One region of the Pedobacter sp. W3I1 genome, then DNA from elsewhere that is predicted to be linked to it. Evidence: riboswitches for the same ligand, from Rfam matches in the RefSeq annotation. Region 1 holds a riboswitch; the other holds the start of a gene.
The links. A riboswitch is a leader RNA that binds a small molecule or an ion and turns the genes downstream of it on or off. The one in region 1 is predicted to bind S-adenosylmethionine.
Positions count from the first base shown of each region.

Region 2: another riboswitch for S-adenosylmethionine. It lies ahead of QF042_RS11965 (transferrin receptor-like dimerization domain-containing protein); the one in region 1 lies ahead of QF042_RS19780 (peroxiredoxin).

Region 1 is NZ_JAUSXN010000001.1:4,857,140-4,863,000, reverse strand. Features, by position in the region: SAM riboswitch class I at 618-715, shown strand; gene QF042_RS19780 (peroxiredoxin) at 876-2,177, shown strand; gene QF042_RS19775 (peroxiredoxin) at 2,258-3,577, shown strand; gene QF042_RS19770 (YceI family protein) at 3,610-4,251, shown strand; gene QF042_RS19765 (cytochrome-c peroxidase) at 4,521-5,477, shown strand; gene QF042_RS19760 (TonB-dependent receptor) at 5,587-5,861, shown strand, end outside.
Region 2 is NZ_JAUSXN010000001.1:2,867,399-2,873,259, forward strand. Features, by position in the region: gene QF042_RS11960 (EamA family transporter) at 1-394, opposite strand, end outside; SAM riboswitch class I at 727-831, shown strand; gene QF042_RS11965 (transferrin receptor-like dimerization domain-containing protein) at 910-3,132, shown strand; gene QF042_RS11970 (SusC/RagA family TonB-linked outer membrane protein) at 3,148-5,861, shown strand, end outside.

The DNA.
Region 1 (5,861 bases):
AGCGGAGTGCAATGCCGTCGAGAAATCTAATGGAATAGATTTTTCTCCCGAAAGTTCGGGACTGCGCTTCATTCGATAGCTATCAGATCGAATGAGGCTTGAATTATGGATTGTCAATGATAGTCAGCGAAGCCCCCTTTCAATGCGTCCACTACACCATGCGCGCTGCTCAAAGCGCTTTGCTTAATGAGAAATTTGTCTTATTGAAAAATTATATTTCTGTAAATCAGTATGTTATGAATAAAGTCTATAAAATCTATAGGAATACTTGTGTAAAGTAAACAAAGTTTATACTTTTACAAAAAAATATAATAGTTCACTAGCAAATTTACGTTCGATATGAAACTCCGCAGACAACCTCAGCCATATTTTCTGATCAATTATTCAGATCAGTACAACTGCTGTTGCCGCTAATATAAACTAAGATACGGATCACCTGTTAAGGTTTTCATTCAGATATTCTTATAAAAATCCTGGTACCCCGGGGCCTTTTGATAGAATATTATGGTGGTCATGTATTTAAGTCAATAAGTTGCCGGGGTATCAGGAACGGCCTAACTAATCACCACCACTAGTTTAGGTTATTACTCTAATTAATTCACCACCATTAATTAGTTGATTTATAAAGAAGAAGGGAGAGTCAGTACTCGTTGAACTTCTAGCAACTTTCCATAGGAAAAAGTGCTCAAACTGATCTAGCAATAGATTATAAATTAACCAATAACATTAAACACATCGTTTCCTGTTAGGGATTTCATTAAGCAGAAACAACTGTATAAACAGCTTGTATCTATGCTGCCTGAATTTTTCTATGGAAAAATGTGCCTTGTTATTAAAAACTCTAAAACGATAGTGTTTAACTAATAATGATGATTATGAAAACGACAATTACCTCAAAAATTGCATGCCTAACCACCTCAGTACTGTTACTGGGCGGCATTGCATCAGCCAAGGTGGCAAAACCATTTCCTAAAGAAGGGATTTGGAGGGGCGAGTTTAGTGTAAGCGAATCAAAAGTGCCCTTTAACTTCGAATTAAAAGGTAAAAATCCTCAAACAGCCATTTTGACTTTAATTAATGGCTCCAGACGTGATGATTTTCATGTAGAACGACGTGGCGATGACTCCATTTATGTAAAAATGAATACCTATGATGCTGCTTTGGTGGCGAAAATTGAAACTGATGGGACTTTATCGGGCGAATACCGCAGTCTGGTACCTGGCTTTAGAGGCAATTCGCTGCCATTTGTAGCCGAACATGGTAAAAATTACCGCTTTGTCGAACCCGGTAAAGACGTGGCTCCGAAGCACAATATCTCTGGTAAATGGGAAATAAAAACTTATACCAAAGAAGCTGTACCTGCTTCGATCGCATTATTAAAACAGAACGGGAACAAGCTTACAGGCGTAATCATGACTGTTGTTGGTGATACCCGAGAATTGGAAGGCACCGTACAGGGCGATGAATTTGAATTATCTGGTTTTACCGGACCAAGTCCTTTTATTGTAAAAGGGAAAATAAACGATGATAACAGCATTACCGGAGAACAAGGATTTGGGATTTATAAAAACCTGAAATTTGACGGGCAACGCAACGAAAACGCCGAACTTCCTGATCCTTATAAACTTACTTTTCTTAAAGAAGGCTATAAAAAACTCGATTTTACTTTTCCAGATCTTGCCGGAAAAAATGTTTCCTTAAGTGATGATAAATATAAAGGTAAGGTCGTAATTATCGAGACAATTGGTACCTGGTGTCCAAATTGTACCGATCAAACTGTTTTTCTTTCTCCATGGTTTAAAAAGAACCAAAAACGTGGTGTAGAAGCCATTGCAATTGGTTTTGAACAAAAAGATGATCTTGAATATGCGAAATACACTTTGGGCAAATTGAAAGAAAAATATGGTATCACTTACGATATCCTTTTCGGAGGCATTGCCGATAAAAAAGTAGTGGCCGAAAAACTGCCAGCGCTAAATAAATTCATTGCTTTTCCAACAACCATCATTGTCGATAGAAAAGGAAATGTAAGAGAAATTTACACCGGTTATACCGGCACTGTAACTGGAAAATACTTTAACGACTATGAAACCAAATTCAATAAAGTATTAGATGAACTGATTGCTGAACCGGTACCCGAAAAACTGGCTTCGGTAGAAACACAAAAAAGTAAGTAACCTAAACCAACCAAACCAAAAAAATGTGAGGCTGCATCATATTGCAGCCCATATTTAACCTACACTCAAAACTTTACATGATGAAAACTAACTTTGCTAAAATGCAGGTGCTGGCACTGGCATCCCTCATTTCTACTACAGCCTTTGCTGTAAACAAGGTGCATGAAGAACCAAAAGTGGCCAAAAAATTTATAAAAGAAGGAATTTGGCGCGGTGTTTTTAAAGTTGCTGAAACAGAAGTCCCTTTTAATTTCGAACTAAAGGGAAAAGATGCAGAGCATGCCACATTTACACTGCTAAATGGTACACGGAGAGACGATTTCCATATCAAATATTTAGGACAGGATTCACTGTTTATCAAAATGAATACTTACGATGCAGCTTTGGTAGCCAAAATTGAAAGCGATGGACGGATCTCAGGCGAATATAGAAGCTTAGTACCAGGCTTGCAGGGCAATGCTTTGCCTTTTACTGCAGAGCAAGGTAAATCTTACCGCTTTGTTGAGCCCGGAAAAGATGTTGCGCCTACCGCAAATTTGACGGGAAAATGGGAGTTTAAAGGTTTTTCTAAAGAAGCCGTTCCAAACAAAGTTGCCATATTAAAGCAAGAAGGCAATAAGTTAACAGGTGTAATTATGCAGGTAACTGGCGATAGCCGTGAGTTGGAAGGTACCGTACAGGGAAATCAGTTTGTACTTTCTGGTTTTAGTGGTCCAAGTCCCAAAATTTATAAGGGTACGATTAACGAAGATGGTACACTTTCTGGCGAAATTAGCCAGGGCATTTACGATAACTTAAAGTTTACAGGCGTAAAAGATAATCAGGCGGAATTGCCAGATCCTTATACACTCACACATTTAAAAGAAGGCGTTAAAAAACTTGCTTTTACTTTCCCTGATCTGAATGGAAAGTCTGTTTCGTTAACGGATGATAAATATAAAGGTAAGGTTGTAATTGTGGAGTTGGTAGGTACCTGGTGCCCGAACTGTACCGATCAAACCGTATTCCTTTCGCCATGGTTCAATAAAAATGCCAAAAGAGGCGTAGAAGCCATCGCCATTGGTTTCGAACAGAAAGATGACCTTGAATATGGAAAATATACGCTGGGTAAACTACGCGATAAATACAACATTAAATACGATATCCTGTTTGGCGGACTGGCTGATAAAAGATTGGTTGCTGATAAACTTCCGGCTTTAAATAAATTTATCGCTTATCCAACCACCATTATTATTGATAGAAAAGGCGAAGTACGCGAAATATATACCGGTTACACCGGAACCGTTACAGGTAAATATTACGATGATTACGAGAAAAAATTCAATAAAGTTCTGGATGAATTAATCGCAGAACCAGTACCATCTGCTGCTTATTTTGAGGCACAGGCAAATGGAAAATAGCTAAACCACCTAAACTAAACACCATAAATAATATGTTACAGTATAAAACGATCGCAATTATTGCTACTACACTTGTAGCCTCATCTTTTACAGCTTTAAACGGGCCAAAACCTAAACTAAAGGTAGCTACGGAAACTCTTGTAAGGAAACTGGTAAACTATAAAGTTAGCCCTGAACAGAGTAAGTTAACCTGGGTGGCCAAAAAGGTAACCGGAGAACATTCGGGAACCATCAACGTTAGTTCCGGGTCTTTAGCCTTAGACAATAAAGTACTAAAAGGCGGCAGTTTCGAGCTCGATACCAAAACCATTGCGGTTACCGATCTTACTGATAAAGAAACCAATGCTAAACTGTTGGGTCATTTGAAAAGTGACGATTTTTTTGCGGTAGAAAAGTTTGGTAAAGCTAATTTTAACATTACATCGGTGCAAAGTACCGGTGCAGGAACTTATGATGTGAAGGGAAAGCTCACCATTAAAGGCATTACTAACGAAATCAGTTTTCCTGCAACAGTTAAGCAAGAAGGCAATAAAGTAATTGCAAATGCAAAAATTACGGTCGATAGAACCAAGTACGATATCAAATTCAGGTCTAAAAGCTTTTTTGAAAACCTGGGCGATAAAACCATCTATGATGATTTCGAGCTGAATGTACAGCTGGTAGCCAATAATTAAAATCTCTCTTGTTAGGTTAGTTGAGATGGGAGAGTCTGGTATTCTCCCTTTCGCTAGCTAAACAGGTAGGTCCGTCATCCCCAACTTGATTGGGAACCACGAAGTGCTCATCGAAGATAATCTTAATGCTTAAGCTTAACCAAAGGCTTTAAGATTCTCGCCTGCGCGGGAATGACGACCGATTAATGAAGACTACAATATTTCAATTAAGGGATGTCAGTCTGAGCGTAGTCGAAGACCCGTTAAATAATTCCGAACCGAATACACTAATGAAAAGAAGCAAAATAATAATTTCCCTGTCCTTAGTTTTAGTGGTGTTTTTAATGGCCGGATTTGGTGCAGACGATCCCACTGTAATTAACAGTAAGGAACGTTTAGGCGAAAAGCTGTTTTTTGATCCGATTCTTTCTAAAGATAAAAGCATTAGCTGTGCTTCGTGCCATAAACCGGAATTTGCTTTTGCAGATACATCAGCGGTGAGCTTAGGTGTAGGGGGAACCAAAGGAACGCGTAATTCGCCATCGGTAACCAATCTTTCGGGCAGACCAAGCCTCTTTTGGGATGGCAGAGCCGCTTCCTTGGAGGATCAAGCCCTGCAGCCCATTATTAATCCTGTAGAAATGAACCTGCCTATTGCCGATGCCATTGATCGCTTGCAAAAAGACAAGGATTATGCAGCACTATTCCAGAAGATTTTTAATTCGCCACCTACACAAAAGTATTTGCTACTGGCCATTGCCTCTTTCGAAAGAACATTAGAAACCGCAAACAGCCCTTACGATCGGTATATTAATGGAGATGACAAAGCCATCTCCGAAAATGCAAAGCGCGGCAGGATGTTGTTTATCGGAAAGGCCAACTGTAACAATTGCCATTCGGGTGAAGATTTTACTGCCGACCGTTTTAAAGGAATCGGGTTATTTAATGAATTAGAACTGAAAGACCAGGGTAGATTTGAGGTCACGCATAACCCAGAGCATAAAGGGCATTTTAAAATCCCTGGTTTAAGAAATGTTGGGATTACTGCACCATATATGCACAACGGGATGTTTAAAACCCTAAAAGAAGTGATCCAATATTACAATAATCCAGATGTGGTAATCAAAAATGGGAAAAACAGGGATCTTTCTTTAAATAAACCATTAGGCTTGAGCGAAAATGAAATAAACGATATAGAGGCTTTTTTACTTTCGCTTACCGATGATCGGTTTCAAAAACAAAAATGATAAAATAGGCAGAGTTCGATCAAAAATCTTTAAAACTTAATTTTTAACACATTTTTCCACTAAAAATGAGGTGGATGGCCATTGGTATGTCTATTCCAAAATAAACAACATGAAGAAAAAACTACTTTTAATATTATTATTGAGCGTACTTACCTACGCGCAAATATCTGCCCAACAAAGAGTTATTACCGGGGTAGTTGTTTCTGCTGAAGATAAATCTCCTTTGCCGGGTGTATCGGTAAAGATCAAAGGGCTTGATGGTTCTACGGTTACCGATAAAGATGGTGCATTTAAAATTTCTACTAAAAACGGGCGATTTATCGAGGTTTCTTATATCGGTTATAAAACTGCTACTATCGAAATTGGATCAGCTACCAAGTTAAA
Region 2 (5,861 bases), 2.0 Mb from region 1:
TGTTAAGCTTTTCATGCAAAAGCCAGTAAGCAAGCAATGTAGTAATGATGGGGCAAACCAGATAGGCAAGCGAGGTAGCCTTAATACTTACATGATTAAGCACGTAAATAAACGAGAACCAGTTGATATTTAAGAATACACTTCCGCCTACATTCAGCAAAAGCATATTTCGTCTTTGCTTCGAAGGCAGGGCCTTAATATTAGAAAAGGTTTTAACTAATTCGCTACGTTTAAACAACGCGGTAATTAATACCATCAATATAGCGCAGCTAAAAATGCGGTAAAATAAAATATCCACCGAAGAATATCCGCTTAAAGGTTTTAAAACTAAACTAAAAAAGCCCCAGGTCGCATAAGCGAATATAGCGGCCAGGTAATATTTTGCGATTTTCACAAGACAGTTGCTATAATGTTGATTTCACAAATATTATAAAATCTTAGGAGTTATTAAGCCACACCATGTAAAATACTAAAGAACTGCCTGTAAAGATAGTATCAATAACGTTTGGAAAGATATGAATAAGCTGTACAGCGTAATTAGCTGTGCCTACTGTTTAAAAAAGTCAGGCCAGGTCCATTAAAATAAAGGTGTAATATTTTTACTTAATTTATCGTTGGTTTTTGCTTCGCAGGCTTCTGCAGTTACCAAATTATATCCATTTTAATAAATAATATATAATCTATAGGATTAGTAGATTATTTTATTATTTTTGCATCATTATATAATACTTATCCAGAGAGACCGAGGGAAAGGCCCTAAGACGTCTGAGCAACCTATACACTTGTAAAAGGTGCTAATTCCTTTCTGCCCAGGGGTGGAGAAGATAAGTTGGTTATGCATCCGCATGCTAATTATTTTGAGGTCGCTCAAAGTTTTTCTGGTAAAAGAATTCCTAAAAAAATCAGAAAATGAAAAAAACTTTTACCTTTTTCACGGCTATTCAATTGCTCTGGCTTCCTTTAGTGGCGCAGGAGAAACTGAGTGGATTTAAAATACAAAATATTCCGATACAACGTGATATTGAACAGAAATTTGATGCCGGGCTTAATAAAGGAAATATAGGGTCTACCATAAAAGAGCTTTCTGCCCATCCCCATCACCTGGGCTCTAGGGGCAGTAAAACGGTAGCAGAATCTGTACTGGAAAAGTTTAAAAGCTATGGCTGGGATGCAAAAATAGAGACTTATTATGTTTTATTTCCAACACCTAAATCCCGTTCGGTAGAACTTTTAGGGGGCAACAAATACAGTGCCTCGCTCCAAGAAAAGGCTGTTAAGGAAGATTTAGCAACCGCACAGCAAGGGCAATTGCCCCCTTACAATGCCTGGAGTGCCGATGGCGATGTAAGTGCAGGCCTTGTTTTTGTAAATTATGGTCTGCCAGCTGATTATGAAAAGTTGGAGCGTTTAGGCATCAGCGTAAAAGGCAAGATTGTTATTGCAAAATATGGCCGATCGTGGCGAGGCACTAAACCTAAAATAGCCTACGAACATGGTGCAGTGGGCTGTATCATTTATTCAGACCCAAAAGATGACGGCTTTGTAAAAGGAGATGTATATCCGCTAGGCGCTTATAAGCCAGAATTTGCTGTTCAACGGGGATCGGTAATGGATATGGTAATTTATCCCGGTGATCCGTTAACGCCCGGAATCGGTTCTACTCAGGATGCCAAAAGGTTGGAGAGAGCAGATGCCAAAACGATTCTTAAAATTCCGGTTCAGCCCATCAGCTATCACGATGCTTTGCCATTGCTTGCTGCACTTAAAGGTCAGGTGGTACCTGTCGATTGGAGCGGTGGCCTGCCTGTTACCTATCACATTGGAGATGGAAGTACCTTGGTTCGTTTAAATCTGGCTTTTAACTGGGATATTGTGCAGGCATACAATGTTGTAGCTAAATTAGAAGGAAGTAAATTTAAAAACCAATGGATCATTCGTGGGAACCACCACGATGCCTGGGTAAATGGCGCTGCAGATCCGGTAAGTGGTTTAGCGTCTTTATTAGAAGAAGCAAAATCTATTGGGAAATTGGCTAAGGCAGGTATAAAACCTAAACGTACACTTGTTTATATCGCCTGGGATGGAGAAGAACAATCCCTTTTAGGCTCAACAGAATGGGTAGAAGACCATGCGGCCGAGTTAAACAGTAAAGCGGTTGCATACATCAATTCGGATGGTAATGGCCGTGGCTTTTTAGAAGCGGGCGGCTCGCATGCCTTAGAAAATTTTGTTTCAGAAATTTCAAAAGATGTAAAAGATCCTCAGGTAAATACGAACATTTTCGAACGGTGGAAAGCTAATAAAGCTATTTCTACAGCCTCGCTTTCCGAACGTAAGAAAATACAAGATACCCAAACACTTGATCTGGGAGCGCTCGGCACAGGATCAGATTATTCGGCATTTTTGCAGCACCTCGGCATACCTACTTTAAGTCTTGGTTTTGGTGGTGAGGATGAAGGAGGAGAGTACCATACCAATTTCGATACTTATGATAATTTTGTAAAGTTTAAAGATCCCGGTTTTGATTATGGATTGGCTTTATCTCAAACGGCCGGAAGAGCAGTGTTGCGTTTAGCCAATGCAGATGTACTTCCATTTAATTTTTCTAATCTTCAGGCTAAAATAGCTACTTACGTTACCGAAGTAAACGCTTTGGCAAAACAGCTTAAAGAAGGCGCCCAAAGCCAGAATAAACTCATTTCAAGTGGTGCTTATCAGTTCGCCAATGATCCCAAAGAAAACTTGAAAAATCCTCCTGTACAGGTTGAATTGCCTGAATTTGATTTTAAAGCACTAAACTTCGCAGTAGATAGTTTAAAAACTGCATCATCAAAACTTAATCAGACCGTAATCGCTGCACTCGCTTCGGATACTAAAACTGACCAACTGAATACCTTACTTTTTCAGGCAGAAAAACAATTGCTTCTTTCAACAGGTTTGCCTGGCAGGCCATGGTACAAACACAGCATTTATGCACCTGGTTTGTATACCGGTTATGGCGTTAAAACACTTCCCGGTGTGAGAGAAGCCATTGAGCAGTATCATGCAAAAGAAGTACAGGAACAAATTCTCGTGTTAACAACCTCAATCTTAAAACTCACACAATTTCTCAACCAAACCAGTCATCCTTAATTATAATCCCTAAACATGAAACTATTTTTTACCCAGTTAATAGTCTGCTTTGTTTTGCTTAGCAGTTTGCAGGCTTTTGCCCAAAATACCATTCGCGGTAAGATTACCGACAGTAAAGATAAGCAGCCACTTATAGGTGCTACCATAAAGTTAAAAGGCACCAAAGTTGGCACCAGTACCAATGGTAAAGGAGAATTTAGCTTAAACCTATCTCAAAAAGCGGATAGTATCACCATCCATTTTCAGGGTTATTTAGAACAGGTGATAGCTATTAATAACCGATCGGAAATTAATGTGGAATTGAAAGAAGATGTCCATCTTTTATCCGATGTGGTCGTTACGGGCGTTGCAGAAGGTACCAGTCGTAAAAAACTAACCTTTGCGCTAACAAAAGTGAATAACGATCAGATTAATACTGTTCCGGCAACAGATGCCTCTCAAACTTTAAGAGGAAAAGTTGCAGGGATCCAGATCAGCCAATCTTCTGGTAATTCGGGGGCTACGGTTTATCTGCGTGGCGCTAAATCGGTATCGGGCAATATTGCACCGCTTTTGGTGGTAGATGGGTTTGTAACAGCATTAAATCTGTCCGACTTAAATCCGCAGGATATAGAATCGATTGAAGTGGTTAAAGGTGCTGCTGCTTCAGCCCTTTATGGTACCAGGGGTGAGGGCGGAATTATCCAGGTGCTCACCAAAAAAGGAAAAGGTACCGGAAAGGTAAATATTATTGTCGATAATGAATTTGGCTTAAGCAATGTGCAAAATACACCCCCGACCTCACAGTTCCACCATTTTAAGGTCAATTCCGATGGCTCGTTTGTGCTTAATGGCAATGCAAGGACCATCGATGTACAAGCTAACGGTTATTCGCTTAATCTTCACCCATATCAAAATGTATACGATAATGTGACGAATATGTTAAATAACAATCCATATTTTACAAATTTTGTTTCCGCATCAACTGCAGGAGATAAATATACTTTGTATGCCTCTTTTCAAAACCAATATAAAGGTGGGGTTGCAGAGCCTGTGGGTGCTGATAAAAGACAAACTGCCTTGTTTAATTTTGGCTATAAACCGGATAAAAATTTAGAGATAAACCTAAGCCTGCAATACTTTAACAACAAAACGCCCTCATCTTCGATATCATCAAGTGGTAGTGGTTCATTGTTATATGCTACTTCACTTTACGAACCTTTTATCAATCTGCAGGAACGCGATGCTTCAGGGAAATATGCTTTTAAACCTTATGGTTTTGATATTCAGAATTTCAATGTAAATAATCCTTTTTATCAGCTGAGTTACCGTGAATATGAAAACAACAGTGATAATTTGCTTGCCGGTATAAAAGTGAAATACCAGTTTACCGATAAATTAAATGCAGAGGTGTACACTTCAATACAGAACGAAAACTACAATGAAACGGATTATTATCCGATTGGTTTTCAGACTATTTCTGCAGATATTACAAGGAACAACGGTTACTATGGCGAAAGCACTTCAAAAACCACTTCTAAAAATGGTCAGGCTCAATTAAACTACAATAACAAATTTAACGATTTCGATTTCGGAGCCACTTTAAAAGCCGTATATGAAGAAAATAGGATCACATCCTTATCTGCTTCAGGTTATAACCTGAGTGCTCCGGTTAAAAGTTTGGCTGCGGCATCAGCCGATAGCAGAAGCATTGGCTCTACCTGGGAGCAAACGGTTAACTACGGTTACTTTTTAAACCTAAAAGCCGCATGGAAAGAAAAGATTTTCGTGGATGTACTGGGCCGCCTGGATAACAGTTCGAGATTTGGTGCTGATGTTGGAACAGCATTTTTCCCAAGGGTGTCTACGGCATATCGGTTAACAGAAGATGTAAAACTAGGCATCATCAACGAATTAAAATTGAGGGTAGCCTACGGTAAGGCCGGAAGTTTGCCTCCATTTGGTGCTAAGGATAGCCAGGTTTCACTGTCGAGTTCGGGCGGGGTAAGTTACAATCAGCGTGAAAATACAAATCTGAAAAGAGCCATCACCTCCGAACTCGAATTTGGGATTGATGCGCAGTTGTTTAAACGTATTAATATTCAGGCCAATTATGCTTTTTCGAAAAGTATAAACGATTTTATCCTGGTACCAGCTTTTCCACCAACTACAGGTTCGGCAAGGATTTATGGGAATTTAGGTGCTGTAAAGTCGAACTCGCTGGAACTCGAAATTAATGGCAATGTGATTACCAAAAATGCCTTTACCTGGAATACCGGAATAACTTTTAGCAGGATTAGAAGTAAAATAACCTCATTGGGCGACGTACCAGAGTTTACAGATGGCGATTTTAGAAAAGCACCAGGAGCAAGTCCATTTGCCTTTTATGGTTATAGTGTGCTAACAGGATTGGATCAGTTGGAAACCAATGCACAGGGGCTGGTTACCAATGCAGCAGGTGGGATTTACAAACTGAGCGATTTTGCCATTAATCAATTGGGTTTTGTGGTTTTGAAAAGTCAGCAAGGTACTGCAGCTGAAACGCCTTTGTTGTACCAAAATGCAGCTACTGGTAATTCGAAAATTATTGGAGATGCACAGCCCGATTTTATTGTCGGTTTTTCTAATACCTTCAATATCGGTCCTTTATCGCTATATACCGTGTTGGATTGGAAAAAAGGTGGCCAGAAATATAATGAAACCCAACAATACCTTACCTATCAATACCGTTCTCCATTTTCTGATCAGGC